Thiohalobacter thiocyanaticus: one gene and its partner. The protein of the gene in region 1 interacts with the protein of each later gene in a pairwise test. Links are inferred from orthologs where the notes say so. Each region holds a gene or a part of one and is shown on either strand. Other genes may lie near its edges.

Region 1 (6,633 bases):
AGAAATGAGAAGCTTTCGCATAAGTATCAAAAATACCGGTCACGTCTGGGCGTTGTGCGCGGCATGATAACCCAATTGTGGCGGCGATTCACGGACACGGCATGAGGACAGCCAGGTGGAATCACAGGATCTGCGCAAAGTCGGTTTGAAGGTCACCCTGCCCAGGATGAAGATCCTGGAAATTCTGGAACAGAACGAGCAGCGTCACCTCAGTGCCGAGGATGTCTACAAGGCCCTGCTGGAGGCCGGAGAGGATATCGGCCTGGCCACGGTCTACCGGGTTCTGACCCAGTTCGAGACCGCCGGCCTGGTCACGCGCCATCACTTCGAGGGCGGGCATTCGGTGTTCGAGTTGTCCCAGGGCGAGCATCATGACCATATCCTGTGCGTCAAATGCGGCCGGGTGGACGAGTTCGTCGACGAGGTCATCGAGGAACGCCAGCACAAGATCGCCGAGAAGGCCGGTTACGAAATGACCGACCACAGCCTGTACATCTACGGGGTGTGCGAGAAGTGCCGCAAGGAGGGTTAAACTCCTTGCTCCCTCGTCATTGCGAGCAACGCGAAGCAATCTCCTAACGGTGGCGGTAGCCCGAACGAGATTGCCACGGCGCTTCGCGCCTCGCAATGACGAGGATTGTTATTTCCGCTGCGCCGTTTTCTTCTTTCCCTTCTTTTTCTTCGCTTCTCCCTGCTGCGCCCGCGCGATCATCTCCTCGGCGTGCCGGCGGGTGGAATCGGTGATCTCCATCCCCCCAGCATGCGGGCGATCTCGTCGCTGCGCTCGGTGTCGCTGAGCGCACGGATGCGGGTGCGGGTGCTGTCGTCGCCGGTGAGCTTGTGCACCTGGTAGTGCTGGTGGGCCTGGGCGGCGACCTGCGGCAGATGGGTCACGCACAGCACCTGGCTGCGTTCGCCCAGGCCGCGCAGCTGGCGGCCCACCACCTCTGCAATGGCGCCGCCGATGCCGCTGTCGACCTCATCGAATACCAGCGTGGGGGTCGTGGCGGCATCCTTGGCCACCACCTGGATGGCGAGGCTGATGCGGGAGAGTTCGCCGCCTGAAGCGACCCTGGCCAGGGCTTGCGGCGGCTGGCCCGGGTTGGCGCTGACCCGGAACTCGATCCGGTCCAGGCCATGTCGGCTCGGCTGCTCGTCCTCGAGCGCTTCGACCTGCACCTCGAAGCGCCCACCCGGCATGCCCAGTTCCTGCATCCCCTCGGTAATGGCCTGGCCCAGATCGGCGGCCGCCTTGCGCCGCTGCCTGCGCACCCCCAGGGCCTGCTCGCGCCAGGCCTGCTCCAGTGCGGTGATTTCCTGTGCCATGGCGTCGCGGTTCTGGTCGGCCTGTTCCAGGCGGGCCAGTTCGGTGCGGGTATCCTCCAGCAGCTGTGGCAGCGCCGCCGGCTCGATCCGGTGCTTGCGTGCCAGCTGCTGCAGGGCGGCGATGCGGCTCTCCAGATACTGCAGCCGCTCCGGGTCCAGCTCCAGCCGGTCCAGGAAGCGGCGCAGTTCGTCGGCCGCCTCGCGTGTCTGGACCTGAGCCGTGCCCAGCAGTTCCAGTACGCCTTTCAGCCGGTCATCGACGGTCTCGAAGCGTTCCAGCGCATCCACGCCCTGGCTGAGCAGGCCGTCGGCGCTGAGTTCGTCGTCATAGAGCCAGCCCAGGGTCTGGTTGCAGCGTTCGATCAGTTCGCCGGCATGCGCCAGGCGCCGGTGCTCGGCCTCGATCGCCTCCCACTCGCCGGGGGCGGGCGCCAGGCGTTCGAGCTCGTCGAGGTGGAAGCGCAGCAGGTCCAGCCGATCGTCGCGCTGACGGGCGGCGTCCTGCAGTTCATCCAGGGCCTGTCTGCGCTCGCGCCACTGGCGGTAGGCCGCGGCCAGCCGACTGATGGCGTCGGTGTGGCCGGCGTAGCTGTCCAGCAGCCTGCGCTGGGTGTCGCGCTGCATGAGCGACTGGTGTTCGTGCTGGCCGTGGATATCGACCAGACGGTCGCCGATGGCCCTGAGTTGCTGTACCGGCACCGGGCTGCCGTTGATATAGGCGCGCGAGCGGCCCTCGCGCAGAATCACCCGGCGCAGCTGGCATTCGCCGCCGGCGGCGAGATCCATTTCCTCCAGCGTCTGCTGGAGTGCAGGCAGGGCGCCGAGGTCGAACAGCACCGCCACCTCGGCCCGGTCGCAGCCGTGGCGGATGACGCCGGTGTCGGCACGGTCGCCCAGTGCCAGGCCCAGAGCGTCGATCAGGATGGACTTGCCCGCACCGGTCTCGCCGGTCAGCACGGTCATGCCGGCACGGAAATCGAGTTCCAGTTCGTCGACGATGACAAAGTCGCGGATGTGGATGTGGGTCAGCATAGGCGTCACAGAAGCGTGCTCAGCGTTCGTCATTGCGAGCGCAGCGCGGCAATCCCTTTACGTCGGCTGTAACGTCTGGAGATTGCTTCGTCACTTTGTTCCTCGCAATGACGTGATTCTTTCACTGGGTGATTGCAAACACTCACGAATGCACGCCCCAGCCGAACTTGCGCTGCAGGATGCCGAAATAATCATAGCCCGGCGTATGGATCAGGCGCAGCTGGTGTTCGTGTCGGCATACCCGTACCCGATCGCCTGGCATCAGGGTGAAATTGACCTGGCCGTCGCAGGTGACCTGGGCCTGGGTATCGTCCCCGTGCAGACCGATATCGATGATGGCGGCATCGTCGATGACAATGGGGCGGTTGTTCAGGCTGTGCGGACAGATGGGCACCAGACCGAAGGCATCCAGCCGCGGGTGCAGGATGGGCCCGCCGCCGGACAGGGCATAGGCGGTCGATCCGGTGGGGGTGCACACGATCAGACCATCGGCGCGCTGGGTGCTGAGCAGGTTGCCGTCGATGTGCACCTCCAGTTCGATCATGCGGGCGATATCCCACTTGTGCACCACCACGTCGTTCAGTGCATCGCTTGCGTTGACCACCTGGTCCCCGCGCAGGACGCGGGCATGCAGCAGGGTGCGGGATTCCTCGCGGTACTGGCCGCTGAGGATCCGGTCCAGATCATCCGTCATGTCCTCGGGCAGGATGTCGGTCATGAAGCCCAGCCGTCCCAGGTTGATGCCGATCAGGGCCACGCCGGCCGGGGCCAGGTCGCGGGCGGCGTTGAGCATGGTGCCGTCGCCCCCGACCACGATGGCCAGGTCGCAGGCGCCGGCCAGGGCCGGGCGCTCCAGCAGCGGCAGGTCGCCGGTGTCGATGCGTTCGCGCATGTCGGCCTCCAGCAGGATCTCCAGCCCGCGTCCGCGCAGGTAGGTGATGAGCCGGTGCAGGGTGTCGCGCACCCGCGGGTCGCCGGTTTTGCTGATCAGGCCGATCCGGGAAAATTCGTTGTGCATTGCTTCCCCCTTGAATGCTGGCGACAGTAGCACGAGCACCCCGCCAGCGGCAATGCTCGCCGGCGCCAACATCCTAATCATGTTGAAATTTTCGCCATTGTCCCGGCTTGACCCGGGCGCAGCGGGTTGCTAGCCTGTCAAGGACTTAGCACTCCTTTTCATTGAGTGCTAAGATCGAATCCAACCCTAGCCACCCCCTGACCACACATGAGCAGGCAGCCTCCCACCGAGTTGATGAACGAACGCGCCCAGCACCTGCTGCGGGTGCTGATCGACCGTTATATCCGTGAGGGTGAGCCGGTCGGCTCGCGTACCCTGGCGCGGGACTCGCGTCTGGACCTGAGTCCGGCCACGGTGCGCAACGTCATGTCCGACCTGGAGGAGATGGGCTTCGTCGCCGCGCCGCATACCTCGGCCGGCCGCATCCCGACGGTGCAGGGCTACCGCCTGTTCGTCGACAGCCTGCTCAACATCCAGCCGCTGGACTCGGTGCAGGTCGAGCAGCTGCGCCAGGAACTGTGGGCCGAGGAGACCGATTCCGGGCGCCTGATCGAGACCGCCTCCAACCTGCTCTCGGACATCACCCGGATGGCCGGGGTGGTGACCCTGCCGCGGCGCGAGCACGTCGCGCTGCGGCGGATCGACTTCCTGCCGCTGTCGCAGAACCGGATCCTGGTGATCCTGGTGATCAACGAGAAGGAGGTCCAGAACCGCATCATCCAGACCGAGCGCACCTTCAGTGCCTCGGAACTGGAGACCATTTCCAATTTCCTCAATGCCCACTTCGCCGGCAAGGACATCCACGCAGTGCGCACCCACCTGATCGACGAGATGCAGCAGGCGCGCCAGGACATGAACGACCTGATGATGTCGGTGGTCTCGGTGGCCGAAAAGGTGTTCTCCGGCGAGGACAGCGACGAGGAGGACTATGTCCTGGCCGGCCAGACCAACCTGATGCAGTTCCGCGAGCTGTCCGACGTGGAGAAGCTGCGCGAGTTGTTCGAGGCCTTCAACCGCAAACGTGACATCCTGCACCTGCTGGATAAGTGCATCTGCGCCAACGGGGTGCAGCTGTTCATCGGTGAGGAGTCCGGTTACCAGGTGCTGGACGAGTGCAGCCTGGTGACCGCCCCCTATTCGGTCGAGGGCGAGGTCATCGGGGTGCTGGGCGTGATCGGGCCCACCCGCATGGCCTACGACCGCATCATCCCCATCGTCGACGCCACCGCCCGTCTCCTGGGCGCGGCCTTGAATTCCAGGAACTGATCCCCAAATAGGACGCAAAGCCCGCGCAGCGAGGCATTTTGCCCCTCCCTTGTGTGAGTACCCGAGGGGCATAGAAGGGCTGCGCTGAGGGGCCCGCAGTTTCGGCAGACGGCGTGGCTGTCGTCGGCATCCTAATTTAATGTAGAATTTCACGAATATTATTTAACAATCTGAATTACGGAGATTATTTATGTCCGACCAGGAGAAGGTGACGACCGAGGCCAATGCGGACGCAGGCGACGAGGAGGCACCTGCGGCCGCGGCGCCGGGCGACGCCGGGGCCCGGCCCGAGGAGATGCAGGCCCTGCTCGAGGATGCCCGCAACAAGGCCGACGAACACTGGAATCAGTGCATCCGCCTGCAGGCCGAACTGGACAACCTGCGCAAGCGCGCCGAGCGCGACGTGGCCAATGCCCACAAGTTCGCCCTGGAGAAATTCGCCAACGACCTGCTGCCGGTCAGGGACAGCCTGGAGATGGGTATAGCCGCCGCCGGCGAGGGCAACGAGGTCGACCCGGTCAAGCTGAGGGAGGGTTCCGAGCTCACCCTGAAGATGCTGGCCGACAGCATGGCCCGGTTCGGGATCCAGCAGATCGATCCCCAGGGCCAGAAGTTCAATCCCGAATACCACGAGGCCATGTCGATGCAGGAACGCAGCGATGTCGAGCCCAACACCGTGGTCACCGTCATCCAGAAGGGCTACACCCTCAACGACCGGCTGATCCGCCCGGCCATGGTGATGGTGTCGCGGGCCCCGGCCCAGGATTCGCCGCAAATCGATGAACGTGCTTGAAACGACGGGAATCGCCCACATCTAGTGGGGCAGACATCGGATAACTGAGCAATCAGGGAACACAGACAAGATCCATTTGGAGAACAGCTATGGGAAAAATCATCGGAATCGATCTGGGCACCACCAACTCCTGCGTGGCGGTGATGGAGGGCGGCAAGGCCCGCGTCATCGAGAACAGCGAGGGTGACCGCACCACGCCGTCCATTGTCGCCTATGCCGAGGACGGCGAGGTCCTGGTCGGCCAGGCGGCCAAACGCCAGGCGGTGACCAACCCGACCAATACCCTGTTCGCCATCAAGCGCCTGATCGGCCGCCGCTTCCAGGACGACGAGGTCCAGAAGGACATCGATCTGGTCCCCTACAAGATCATGAAGGCCGACAACGGCGACGCCTGGGTCGAGGTCAAGGGCAAGAAGATGGCCCCGCCCGAGGTTTCCGCGCGCGTGCTGCAGAAGATGAAGAAGACCGCCGAGGACTACCTGGGCGAAGCCGTGACCGAGGCGGTCATCACCGTGCCGGCCTATTTCAATGATTCCCAGCGCCAGGCCACCAAGGACGCCGGCAAGATCGCCGGTCTGGAGGTCAAGCGCATCATCAACGAGCCGACCGCGGCCGCGCTGGCCTATGGCATGGACAAGGCCCAGGGCGATCGCAAGATCGCGGTCTACGACCTGGGCGGCGGCACCTTCGATATCTCCATCATCGAGATCGCCGACGTCGACGGCGAGCACCAGTTCGAGGTGCTGTCCACCAACGGCGACACCTTCCTCGGCGGCGAGGACTTCGACAAGCGTCTGATCGACTATCTGGCCGAGCAGTTCAAGAAGGACAGCGGCATCGACCTGCGCGGCGACGCGCTGGCCATGCAGCGTCTCAAGGAGGCTGCCGAGAAGGCCAAGATCGAACTGTCCTCCAGCCAGCAGACCGACATCAACCTGCCGTACATCACGGCGGATGCCTCGGGACCCAAGCACCTCAACGTCAAGGTGACCCGGGCCAAGTTCGAATCGCTGGTCGAGGATCTGATCGCCCGCACCATCGAGCCGTGCAGGAAGGCACTGCAGGATGCCGGCGAGTCGGTCGGCGATATCAATGACGTCATCCTGGTCGGCGGCATGACCCGCATGCCCAAGGTGCAGGAGGCGGTGAAGGACTTCTTCGGCAAGGAGCCGCGCAAGGACGTCAACCCGGACGAGGC
Region 2 (11,126 bases), 1.2 Mb from region 1 along the record:
GTCGATGTGCGTGTGGTCTGCGCCACCCACAAGGACCTGCAGCAGCTGATCCGCGACGGCGACTTCCGCGAGGATCTGTACTACCGCATCAGCGAAATCAGTATCCGCATCCCGCCGCTGCGCGAGCGTGTCGGCGACGTGCTGCTGCTGGCGCGCGCCTTCCTGGAACGCTTCAGCGAGCAGCACGGCAACAAGATCAAGAGCTTCAGTAAGGATGCCATCGCCGCGCTGGAAGGTTATCACTGGCCCGGCAATGTCCGTGAACTGGAAAACCGCGTCAAGCGCGCCGTGATCATGGCCGAGGGCAAGCAGATCACCGCCCGCGACCTCGAGCTCGGCGGCGACCACGCCAACGACGATCAGAGCTTCGACCTGCGCGAGATCCGCGAACAGGCCGAGAAGCAGGCCATCCTGCGCGCCATGAACCACTGCGGCGGCAAGATCTCCCAGGCCGCCGAACTGCTCGGTGTGAGCCGGCCGACCATGTATGACCTGTTGAAGAAATATAATCTGAAGTCGTGAGGCGTGAGGCGTGAGGCGTGAGGCGTGAGGCGTGAGGCGTGAGGCGTGAGGCGTGAGGCGTGAGGCGTGAGGCGTGAGGCGTGAGGCGTGAGGGCGGCCTCCCTCTTCCGTCATCCCGGCGCAGGCCGGGATCCAGAGACCACTGCAATCACAGACACTAGAACCGTTTGTTATCCGACATGGAGGTTGGGTAATGAAAAGGCAGCCGTGCGTTTATATCCTCGCCAGTAAAAGAAATGGAACCCTTTACACAGGTGTAACCTCAGATATCGTGAAGCGTGTCTGGGAGCACAGAACTCATGCGGTTGAAGGGTTTACACGAAAATACGGTGTCACCATGCTCGTATGGTATGAGTGGCATGGAAACATGGATTCGGCAATTTGCCGGGAAAAGGCGATAAAGAAGTGGAGGCGTGCCTGGAAACTGCGGGCGATTGAAAAAATGAATCCGCAGTGGCGGGATCTGTATTCAGATCTGTTGTGATGCTGTCCGCGAAGCCCACTATTCCGTCATTCCCGTGCAGGTGGGAATCCATGGGGATGGCTGAGTCTGGATCCCCGCCTGCGTGGGGATGACGGGATAATTAACGGCGAGAGAATGAAGGGGTCACTCCTCACTCACCCCCCAAACGCCGCATTCACATGCGCGGCGAACTCCTCAGGCCCCATGTAGCCCATGATGCGATAGCGCCGCAGTTCCTCGCCGCTGGCATCGTAGAGGATCAGGCTGGGCGGGCCGGGGATGCGGAAATGCTTGAGCAGGGCCTTGTCGATGTCATCGTTGGCGGTGACGTCGGCCTTCAGCGTCACGGTGTTGGCCAGGGCCTGCTGCACCTGCGGGTCGCTGAAGGTGTTCTTCTCCATGCGGTGACAGTCGGTGCACCAGTCGGCATAGAAATCCAGCAGCACGCTCCTGCCCTGAGTCGAGGCGGCGGCGACCTCGCGTTGCAGGTCATCCAGACTCTTGATGGTCTTGAACTCGATGCCCTGCGCCTGGGCCTGGGCGGTGGTGCCGCCGCCGGCGAGTGCCAGCCCGCGCAGCGGCTGCAGGGTGTCGCGGGCGCCGGCGGCCACGCCGATGAGCAGGATCACGCCCCAGGCCAGCAGCACCACCCCCATGCCCTTGAACAGCTTCTGCCAGCCACTGGCGTCCACGTCCAGCCGGTCCATGGCGCCCATGTAGATGGCGCTGATGATGAGCAGGGCGGCCCACAGCAGCATGGCGGCGGCGGTGGGGATGATGCGCTCCAGCATCCAGATGGCCACGGCCAGCAGCAGCACGCCGAAGGTGGCCTTGATGGCGTTCATCCAGTCGCCGGCGCGCGGCAGCACCTTGCCCGCGCCGGTGCCGATGGCCAGCAGCGGCGCGCCCATGCCCATGCTCAGGGCGAACAGGGCCGCCCCGCCCAGGTAGGGGTCGCCGGTCTGACCGATGTAGATCAGCGCGCCGGCCAGCGGCGCGGCCACGCAGGGGCCGACGATCAGCGCGGACAGGAAGCCCATAATGGCCACGCCGGTGAGGGTGCCGCCCTGCTGCTTGTTGCTGATCTCGCTGAGCTTGCTCTGCCAGGAGGCCGGTATCTGCAGATCGTAGAAACCGAACATGGACAGCGACAGCAGCACGAACACGGTGGCGAAGCTGCCCAGGATCCAGGGGTTCTGGAAGGCCGCCTGCAGGTTCTCGCCGGACAGGCCCGCGATCACGCCGGCCACGGTGTAGGTCAGGGCCATGGCCAGCACATAGACCAGCGACAGGGTGAAGGCGCGCCGGGTGGTGATGTCTTCGCCCTGGCCGACGATGATCGAGGACAGGATCGGGATCATCGGGAACACGCAGGGGGTGAAGGCCAGCAGCAGGCCGAAGCCGAAGAAGGTCAGGATCACCAGCGGTGTGTTGCCGCTGGCCAGGCTCTGGGCGATGCGGTCCTGTTCGGTGACCGGGGGGGCGGCGGCTGCGCTGTCATCGACACTCAGCTCGGCGACGGTGGCGGCGGCCTGCGGCAGTTCCAGGCTGACCTCGCGGGTCTGCGGGGTGTAGCAGATGCGGCCCTCGGCGCAGCCCTGGTAGCCGATGGACAGGCGGATGGCGGTCGGGTCGGTCGCGGTGCGCTGCAGCGGCAGGGTGGCGGTGACGCCGTCGTGATAGACCTCGACCCGGCCGAAGGTCTCGTCGTCCTTCATCTCGCCGGCGGGGAAGTCGGCCGTGCCCAGCGCCACGCCTTCGCCCTCAAGCAGCTGAAAGCTGAACTTGTCGCGATAGAGATAGTAGCCGGGGGCGATCTCCCAGCGTGCCTCCAGGGTATTGCCGTCGATGACGGCGGTCTCCAGCTGGAAGGCGTCGTCGACGTCGAGCAGATCGCTCTCCATGCCGAAGCCGCCGCCGCCGAAGCTCTGTTCGCCGGTCGGCGGGGCGGCGTCGCCGCTGGCGGCCGCCGCGGCGGGCAGGGCCAGGGTGAGCTTCTGGGTGTGCGGGGTGTAGCAGATGCCGCGCGATTCCATGCAGCCCTGGGAGACGGCGCGCAGCACGAACTCGGCCGGGGCACCGGCGGTGCGCTCCACCGGCGCGGTGATGCTGAGTTTGTCGAAGTAGACCTCCACCTCGCCGAAGGTCTCGTCCTGCTTCATCTTGCCGGCAGGAAATTCCGGCGTGCCGACCGTCACCCCCGCGGTATCGGAGTGCAGCTGCACCCGCTGGCGGTACATGTAGAAGTCGTCGGCGATGTCCCAGGTCACGCGCACCCGGTCCGGACCGGCCATTTCGGCGCTGATGGCGAAGGCCTCGTCGGCGGACAGCAGTTCGTCATCGCCCCAGAGGGCGTGGGACTGCAGCGGCAGCAGCAACAGGGACAACAGCAGGCCGAGGAAGCGCAGTGCCGGGAAACCCCTGGCCGTGGCCTCTTTCCCGTCGTTCCGGCGCAGACCGGAACCCAGCGGGGTCAGATGCATGGATGCCGGCCTGCGCCGGCATGACGGGGAAGTCAGGGATATGGGTGTCATTGAAGCAGTACGCTCTCGTCGATCCAGTCCAGGTAGCCGCTCAGGCCATCCACAATTGGGACTGCGATAATTTCCGGAAGTTCATAGGGATGGGCTTCCAGCACGGCCGCCTTCAGGGCCTCCAGGACATCGCGGCGGGTCTTGATCACCAGCAGCTGCTCGGTGTCCTCCTCCACCTCGCCCTGCCAGCGGTAGACCGAAGTGAGATTCGCCACGATGTTCACGCAGGCCGCCAGATCCTGGGCCACCAGGGCACGGGCGATGGTGCGGGCGTCGGCTTCCGGTGCGGTAACCAGCACGATGCAGTATTTGTCCTTCATGGGCGGGAAGATAACCAAGTCGGTGATTGAGGGAAACCCTTGAGGGCAGAGACGGTTGAGGCTGGGGGGATATTTCATTTCCCCTCAGACGTCATCCCGGTACCGGCCTGCACCGGCACAGGCTCCGGCCGGGATCCACTGACCGCGGCGGGTTCTGGATCCCGGCCTGCGCCGGGATGACGGAAGGTGGGGGGATGACGGAAGGTGGGGGGGATGACGGAAGGTGGGGGGGATGACGGAAGGTGGGGGATGCCGGAAGGTGGGGGGGATGCCGGAAGCGGCGGATACTGATGTTGCCGCCCCCGGGGCCATCCGTTATGGTTCCGGGGATGAATCCCTTCGCCGTACTGCTCCTGCTGTTTCTCAGCGTCCCCCTGGTCGAGATCTATTTCCTGATCAAGGTCGGGGGCTGGATCGGCGCCGTCCCCACGGTTTTCATGGTCGTATTCACCGCCGTGCTGGGGGCCCTGCTGCTGCGCTTCCAGGGCTTTTCCACCCTGCAGCGGCTGCAGCTGTCCATGGCCCGCGGCGAACTGCCGGCGGTGGAGATGCTGGAAGGGGTGGTGCTGGTCATCAGCGGCGTCCTGCTGCTGACCCCGGGCTTTTTCACCGACGCCCTGGGCTTTCTCGGCCTGATCCCGCCCCTGCGCCAGGCCCTGATCCGGGCCTGGATCGCCCGTCAGCTGGGCGGCGGACCGCCGCCGGGCGCCGGCCCCGCCGGCGGCCAGCCCAAGGGGCCGGTGACGCTGGAAGGCGAATATACGCGTGAAAATGATAAATAAAACAGTATATTATAAGTCAATGTAGGATGGGTGGAGCGCAGCGCAACCCAGCGCACCGCTGTCGGTCCACGATGGGCTGCGGCGCAATGCGCCTTCACCCACCCTGCGATGCGGCATTAAATCCGTCATTCCCGCTCAGGCGGGAATCCAGCAGTACCGTAGGTCGGGTTAGCCTGGAAGGCGTAACCCGACATCCACCGCGGCATGTCGGGTTACGCTGCGCTAACCCGACCTACGCTCTGTTCCTGTCATCCCCGCCTGCGCGGGGATGGCGCGGTCGGAATATGCCCCATTCGGGCCGGTTTCCCCGCCTGAGATTAAACCTGTTTTTCCATGAGAAAATAAATTTAATCGCATCCCCCTTGAAACTCCAATCGCCGCCGCTATTATTAGCACTCACTACAAACGAGTGCTAACACTCACAACCCAATGACCATCTTTGGTTTTTAAGGAGAGTGCCAGATGAATATTCGTCCGTTGCATGATCGCGTGATCATCAAGCGTATGGAAGAAGAACGCACCACGGCCGGTGGGATCGTGATCCCGGACTCGGCAACCGAAAAGCCCATCCGCGGTGAGGTGGTTGCCGTCGGTAACGGCAAGATCCTGGAGAACGGCGAACTGCGTCCGCTGGACATCAAGGTCGGCGACAAGGTCCTGTTCGGCAAGTACTCCGGCACCGAGGTCAAGGTTGAGGACCAGGATCTGCTGGTCATGCGTGAAGAAGACGTGATGGCCGTCATCGAGGGCTGAGCCCGGGCCGCCGCATAACAGAATTTTCAGGAGAGGATTAGCAATATGTCAGCGAAAGAAGTCAGATTCAGTGATGATGCGCGTCAGCGCATGGTCAAGGGCGTGAACATCCTGGCCAACGCGGTCAAGGTCACCCTGGGCCCGAAGGGCCGTAACGTGGTGCTGGAGAAGGCCTTCGGCGCTCCCACCGTGACCAAGGACGGCGTCTCCGTCGCCAAGGAGATCGAGCTCAAGGACAAGTTCGAGAACATGGGTGCCCAGATGGTCAAGGAAGTCGCTTCCCAGACTTCTGATGTGGCCGGTGACGGCACCACCACCGCGACCGTGCTGGCCCAGAGCATCTTCAAGGAAGGCATGAAGGCCGTGGCCGCCGGCATGAACCCGATGGACCTCAAGCGCGGCATCGACAAGGCCGTGATCGCCGCCGTCGAGGAACTGAAGAAGCTCTCCAACCCCTGCTCCGACACCAAGGCCATCGCCCAGGTCGGCACCATTTCCGCCAACTCCGACGAGTCCATCGGCAAGACCATCGCCGATGCCATGGAGAAGGTCGGCAAGGAAGGTGTGATCACCGTCGAGGAAGGCACCTCCCTGTACAACGAGCTGGACGTGGTCGAGGGCATGCAGTTCGACCGCGGCTACCTGTCGCCGTACTTCGTCAACAACCAGCAGAGCATGAGCGCCGAGCTGGATGACCCCTACATCCTGATCCACGACAAGAAGATCTCCAACATCCGCGAGCTGCTGCCGGTGCTGGAAGGCGTGGCCAAGGCCGGCAAGCCGCTGATGATCATCGCCGAGGACATCGAGGGCGAAGCCCTGGCCACCCTGGTGGTCAACAGCATCCGCGGCATCGTCAAGGTCTGCGCCGTCAAGGCCCCGGGCTTCGGCGACCGCCGCAAGGCCATGCTGCAGGATGTCGCGGTCCTGACCGGCGGTACCGTGATCTCCGAAGAGACCGGTATGAGCCTGGAGAAGGCCACCCTGGATGAGCTGGGCAACGCCAAGAAGGTGCAGGTCACCAAGGAAAACACCACCATTATCGACGGTGTCGGCAAGAAGGAAGACATCGAGGCGCGCGTGACCCAGATCCGCACCCAGATCGAGGAGGCCACCTCCGATTACGATCGCGAGAAGCTGCAGGAGCGCGTGGCCAAGCTGGCCGGCGGCGTGGCCGTGATCAAGGTCGGTGCCGCCACCGAGATGGAAATGAAGGAGAAGAAGGCGCGCGTCGAGGACGCCCTGCACGCCACCCGTGCGGCGGTCGAGGAAGGCGTGGTGCCGGGCGGCGGCGTGGCCCTGATCCGTGCCCGTGCCGGTATCGCGAAACTGACCGGCGACAACCACGATCAGGACGTCGGCATCAACATCGCCCGCCGCGCCATGGAAGAGCCGCTGCGTCAGATCGTCGGCAACACCGGTGAGGAGCCCTCCGTCATCCTGGCCAAGGTCGAGGAAGGCAGTGGCAACTACGGCTACAACGCCGCCACCGGCGAGTACGCCGACATGATCGAGATGGGTATCCTGGACCCGACCAAGGTGACCCGCTCGGCCCTGCAGAACGCCGCCTCCGTCTCCGGTCTGATGATCACCACCGAGTGCATGGTGGCTGACATGCCCGAGGAAGGCGAGGGCGCCGGCGCCGGCGCCCCCGACATGGGCGGCATGGGCGGCATGGGCGGTATGGGGATGATGTAAGCCCAACCGTTCTGCTGTCGTCAGAAACGAAGAACCCCGCCCTTTGTGGCGGGGTTTTTTTGTGGGATCAGGGATTGAGGAATTCGCTTTTCCCGTCATTCCCGCGCAGGCGGGAATCCAGCAACCGCGCGGTATCTGGATCCCCGCCTGCGCGGGGATGACGTTCCTTTATCAAAAAACGGGCCGTGAAGACCCGTTTTTTGATACCGCGGAAGTACCGCAGGTCGGGTTGGCCTGGAAGGCGTAACCCGACATCCACCGCGGCATGCGGGTTACGCTGCGCTGGCCCGACCTGCGCTCTGTTTCCGTCATCAAAAAAAACGGGCCGCGAGGGCCCGTTTTCTGTCTCCGCGCAAGCGGATCGATCAGACGCTGATATACACCCACCCCTCCTGCAGCCGGGTCAGGATCTGGTCCAGCGCGTTGGGCGTGGTCAGGGCCTGCGGCAGCAGCGGCGGCACCTGGTCGCGGTGCTCGCGCTCCAGCATCTGGTTGATGGCGGTCTGGCAGGCGAAGAAGGTCAGTTCCTCGTACCTGAACTGCAGGTCCTCGATGCGGTCGGCGAAGGGCGAGATGTCGGCCCGCAGCAGGTTCAGGCCGCCGGCATTGGCCACCAGTTCCAGTTCCACCGGCATGTGGCGGGCGCGATAGGTCTGGAGCAGCCGCTCGGTGGTGTCCAGCGCCTGTTCCAGCTTCTGCGGGTCGTCGGAACTGATGTGCAGCAGGATCTTGCGCCCGCCCTGTACGGTGGGGGCCTCGTCGACCTGCGCGGTCTGAAAGGCCCTTTCCTCGTCCAGGTACATGGCCTTGACGTCCAGGTCATTGTTGCCGGGATGCAGCTGGGCATTGGAAATCCAGCCGGCCGCGGCGCCGACGACCAGCAGTGCGGCGGCAGCCACGGCCTGCAATGGGCCGCGCAGGGCGCGACCATGACCGCTGTGCTCGGCACGTTCCGAGGGCAGCTCGTAGGCGTGCTGGACCAGTTCGCGCAGGCGCTTGATTTCACAGGCGCGATGGCTCAACTCGCTGTCCGACTTGATGGTCGACAGGATGCGGCTCTTCTCATCGGCATCGAGTTGATTGTCGATGAAGGCGTTGAGATGCTCGTCGGAGATGAGCTTGTCGTCGGATGACATTACTTGATTCTCCTGATACGGGTCGGGTTGTCATCTGTGGCGGCATCGCGCATCAGATCGGTGCCCAGCAGGCGTTCCTTGAGCGCCCTGCGTGCCCGGCACAGCCGGCTCATCACCGTGCCCACCGGCACCCCGAGAATGTTGGCCACTTCGATATAGGAGCAGCCCTCCAGGTCCACCAGGGTCAGCACCTGGCGCTGGCCAATCGGCAGGGTGGCGATGGCGCCGCGCACCTCGGTGACCACCTGGTGGGTGTGGCCTTCGTCCTCCGGCGAGGAGTCGCTGACGAAGGGGATATCGTCGATATCCACCGTGTCGCGGCTGCGCCGGAAATGATCGCGCCAGGCGTTGTTGAGGATGCTGAACAGCCAGGTGTCCAGCGCCTCCAGTTCACGCAGCTGGCCGGATTTCTTCAGGGCCTTTTCCATAGTCTCCTGCACCAGATCGTCTGCCAGCGCCGGTTCGTGACACCAGGAGTAGGCGATGCGATACAGCCGTTCCCGGTTGCCTTCCAGGCGTTGACGAAACGCCTGGTTCCGGCCGAAAAGTTTGACCAGTTTCATTGTCTCTCCTCTAGCCCCCGGCGGTTGTGGTGCCGGCTGCAGGCCGCCCCTGCTTGAGGGAGCGGCTGTTGTTTCAAATCAAGACGGCTGTTCGGAACGGATTATTCCATAAAAAACAGCCCGGCGCCGTGCGGGCCGCGCTGCCGGTCGGCCCGCGGCGGGGCCGGCGATGGAGTATGCAGACGGGGGTAGGAATAAATCTGACAGGGGCGGCGTCTAGGAGGGTGTACAGGGGCCGTTCGGTTGACATTGTCTCCCTCCACTCAAGGCCATGTTTTCTCGCCGAACACGTACTCCTCCACCCCTGTGAGGCTTGCCCCGGCCACTCCGGCCGGGGCTTTTTTATGTCCGACAGGCAGGTTGGGCTGAGCAGCGCGAAGCCCAACAATCGGGGGCGGGAAAGGGCGTAGGTCGGGTTAGCGCAGCGTAACCCGACAGGCCGCGGCGAGTGTCGGGTTACGCCTTTCAGGCTAACCCGAACTACGACGGGGCTGTCATTCGTCCGCCAGCTTCAACCCCAGCCCGCCGCCGGCGGTGGCGATGTTGCTGCTCGGGGTATCGTCCTCCTCCAGACTGAAGGATTCGCTCTTCTCGGCCAGGGCCTGCTCGGCGTCCTCGGCCGTGAGATTGATGCGCAGGCGCAGGTTGTTGGGGGAGTCGGCATTGCGCAGCGCCTCTTCCAGGCTGATCCGGCCTTCCATGTAGAGGTTGTACAGCGCCATGTCGAAGGTCTGCATGCCGAGGTTCTCGGATTTCTCCATGACCTCCTTGATCTCGTGCACATCGCCGCGGCGCACCAGTTCCTTGACCAGCGGGGTGCCCAGCAGGATCTCGATCGCCGCGGTGCGCTGGCCGTCGACGGTCTGCACCAGGCGCTGGGAGATGAAGGCGCGCAGGTTCAGCGACAGGTCCAGCAGCAACTGGTCGCGCTTCTCCTCGGGGAAGAAGTTGATGATGCGGTCCAGCGCCTGGTTGGCGTTGTTGGCGTGCAGGGTGGACAGGCAGAGGTGGCCGGTCTCGGCGAAGGAGATGGCATGCTCCATGGTCTCGCGATGGCGGATCTCGCCGATCAGGATCACGTCCGGCGCCTGGCGCAGGGTGTTGGCCAGGGCGTCTTCATAGGAATCGGTGTCCAGCCCGACCTCGCGCTGGTTGACGATGGACTTCTTGTGCGAGTGGATGAACTCGATCGGATCCTCGATGGTGATGATGTGGCCGGTGGCGTTGGTGTTGCGATAGTCGATCAGCGAGGCCAGCGAGGTGGACTTGCCCGAGCCGGTCGCGCCCACGAACAGCACCAGGCCGCGCTTGCTCATCAACACGTCGGTGAGGATGGGCGGCAGCCCCAGGTCCTGCCACGCCGGGATATCGGTCTTGATGTTGCGCACCACCATGCCGATGCTGTTGCGCTGCTTGAAGATGTTGACGCGGAAGCGGCCGACATTGTGCTCGGAGATGGCCAGGTTCATTTCCGGCTTCTTCTCGAAGTCCTTCTGCTGGGTTTCGCTCATCAGCGAGTAGGCGATCTCGCGGATGCGCTCCGGCGTCATGGTGGCCTTCTCCACCACCTTGAGTTGGCCATGGAACTTGGCGCAGGGCGGCGCCCCCGTGCTCAGGTAGAGGTCGGAGGCGTCCTTCATGACCATGATCTTGAGATAATCCTTGAATTCCATTCTTATTCACCCCGGGATGACGAATTAAATCCGCAATTGGAAGTTCTCTATTGTGTCGGCCCGCCGGCATGGGGCTTGAGACGTCGGCGCCAGCCCCGGACAGGCCGTCATTGCGAGGCGCGCAGCGCCGTGGCAATCTCCAACCGGTTGATTCTGCGTGACGAGATTGCCGCGCTGCGCTCGCAATGACGGGAAAATCCGACTGGCGGGGACGTTTTCAGCGTCGGCCGCCAGTGCGTAACATGGCGTAAACTTGCGAGAAAACACGACATTAAGGACCCCGTGTGAACCCCGTCACATTTGAGGAGATTGCCGCCGGGCTGCCGGAGATCCTGCGCGAGGATGTCCAGCGGGCCTGGGCGCGCTACCGCGAGCGTGCGGAGACCGAGGACATGCGCATCCCGGCGCATCCGGATTTCCTGCGCCCCCTGGCCCGGGTCTGGGCCGCGAGCGAGTATGTCGCTCAGAGTTGCGAGCGCGAGCCCGGGCTGCTGGCCGAACTGCTGGAGTCCGGTGAACTGCTTGCCGATACCGCGCGCGGCGAGTTGCGGGCCCGGGCCGAGACGGCGACCGCCGAGGCGCTCAACGCCTTCGACCTGGGCGAGGCCCTGCGCCGTTTCCGCCGCCGCGAGATGGTGCGCATCGCCTGGCGCGACCTGGCCGGCTGGGCCGGGCTGGACGA

Evidence for each region.
Region 2: the proteins of grpE (region 1) and groL interact in binary tests that used the Escherichia coli proteins (3 or more experiments, as listed by UniProt). The link is inferred for Thiohalobacter thiocyanaticus from one-to-one orthologs.

Annotation. Positions count from the first base shown.
Region 1 is NZ_AP018052.1:1,775,438-1,782,070, forward strand. The notes cover bases 3,901-6,633. They hold grpE (nucleotide exchange factor GrpE), read left to right. Parts: upstream 3,901-4,832; coding sequence 4,833-5,435; downstream 5,436-6,633. Other genes in these bases: hrcA (heat-inducible transcriptional repressor HrcA), read left to right, coding at 3,901-4,642; dnaK (molecular chaperone DnaK), read left to right, coding at 5,525-6,633. Outside these bases: fur (ferric iron uptake transcriptional regulator), read left to right, coding at 167-532; DNA repair protein RecN, read right to left, coding at 709-2,358; CFK21_RS08225 (NAD(+) kinase), read right to left, coding at 2,501-3,376; more of hrcA, read left to right, coding at 3,584-3,900. UniProt on the Escherichia coli protein: Participates actively in the response to hyperosmotic and heat shock by preventing the aggregation of stress-denatured proteins, in association with DnaK and GrpE. It is the nucleotide exchange factor for DnaK and may function as a thermosensor.
Region 2 is NZ_AP018052.1:624,497-635,622, forward strand. What follows is about bases 4,781-7,745. They hold groL (chaperonin GroEL), read left to right. Parts: upstream 4,781-5,419; coding sequence 5,420-7,072; downstream 7,073-7,745. Other genes in these bases: groES (co-chaperone GroES), read left to right, coding at 5,084-5,374; CFK21_RS02945 (hypothetical protein), read right to left, coding at 7,438-7,745. Also shown: prsR (PEP-CTERM-box response regulator transcription factor), read left to right, coding at 1-522; CFK21_RS02915 (GIY-YIG nuclease family protein), read left to right, coding at 716-1,006; CFK21_RS02920 (protein-disulfide reductase DsbD), read right to left, coding at 1,141-3,468; divalent-cation tolerance protein CutA, read right to left, coding at 3,516-3,839; CFK21_RS02930 (FxsA family protein), read left to right, coding at 4,169-4,621; more of CFK21_RS02945, read right to left, coding at 7,746-8,208; CFK21_RS02950 (RNA polymerase sigma factor), read right to left, coding at 8,208-8,771; CFK21_RS02955 (PilT/PilU family type 4a pilus ATPase), read right to left, coding at 9,266-10,444; glnE (bifunctional [glutamate--ammonia ligase]-adenylyl-L-tyrosine phosphorylase/[glutamate--ammonia-ligase] adenylyltransferase), read left to right, coding at 10,729-11,126.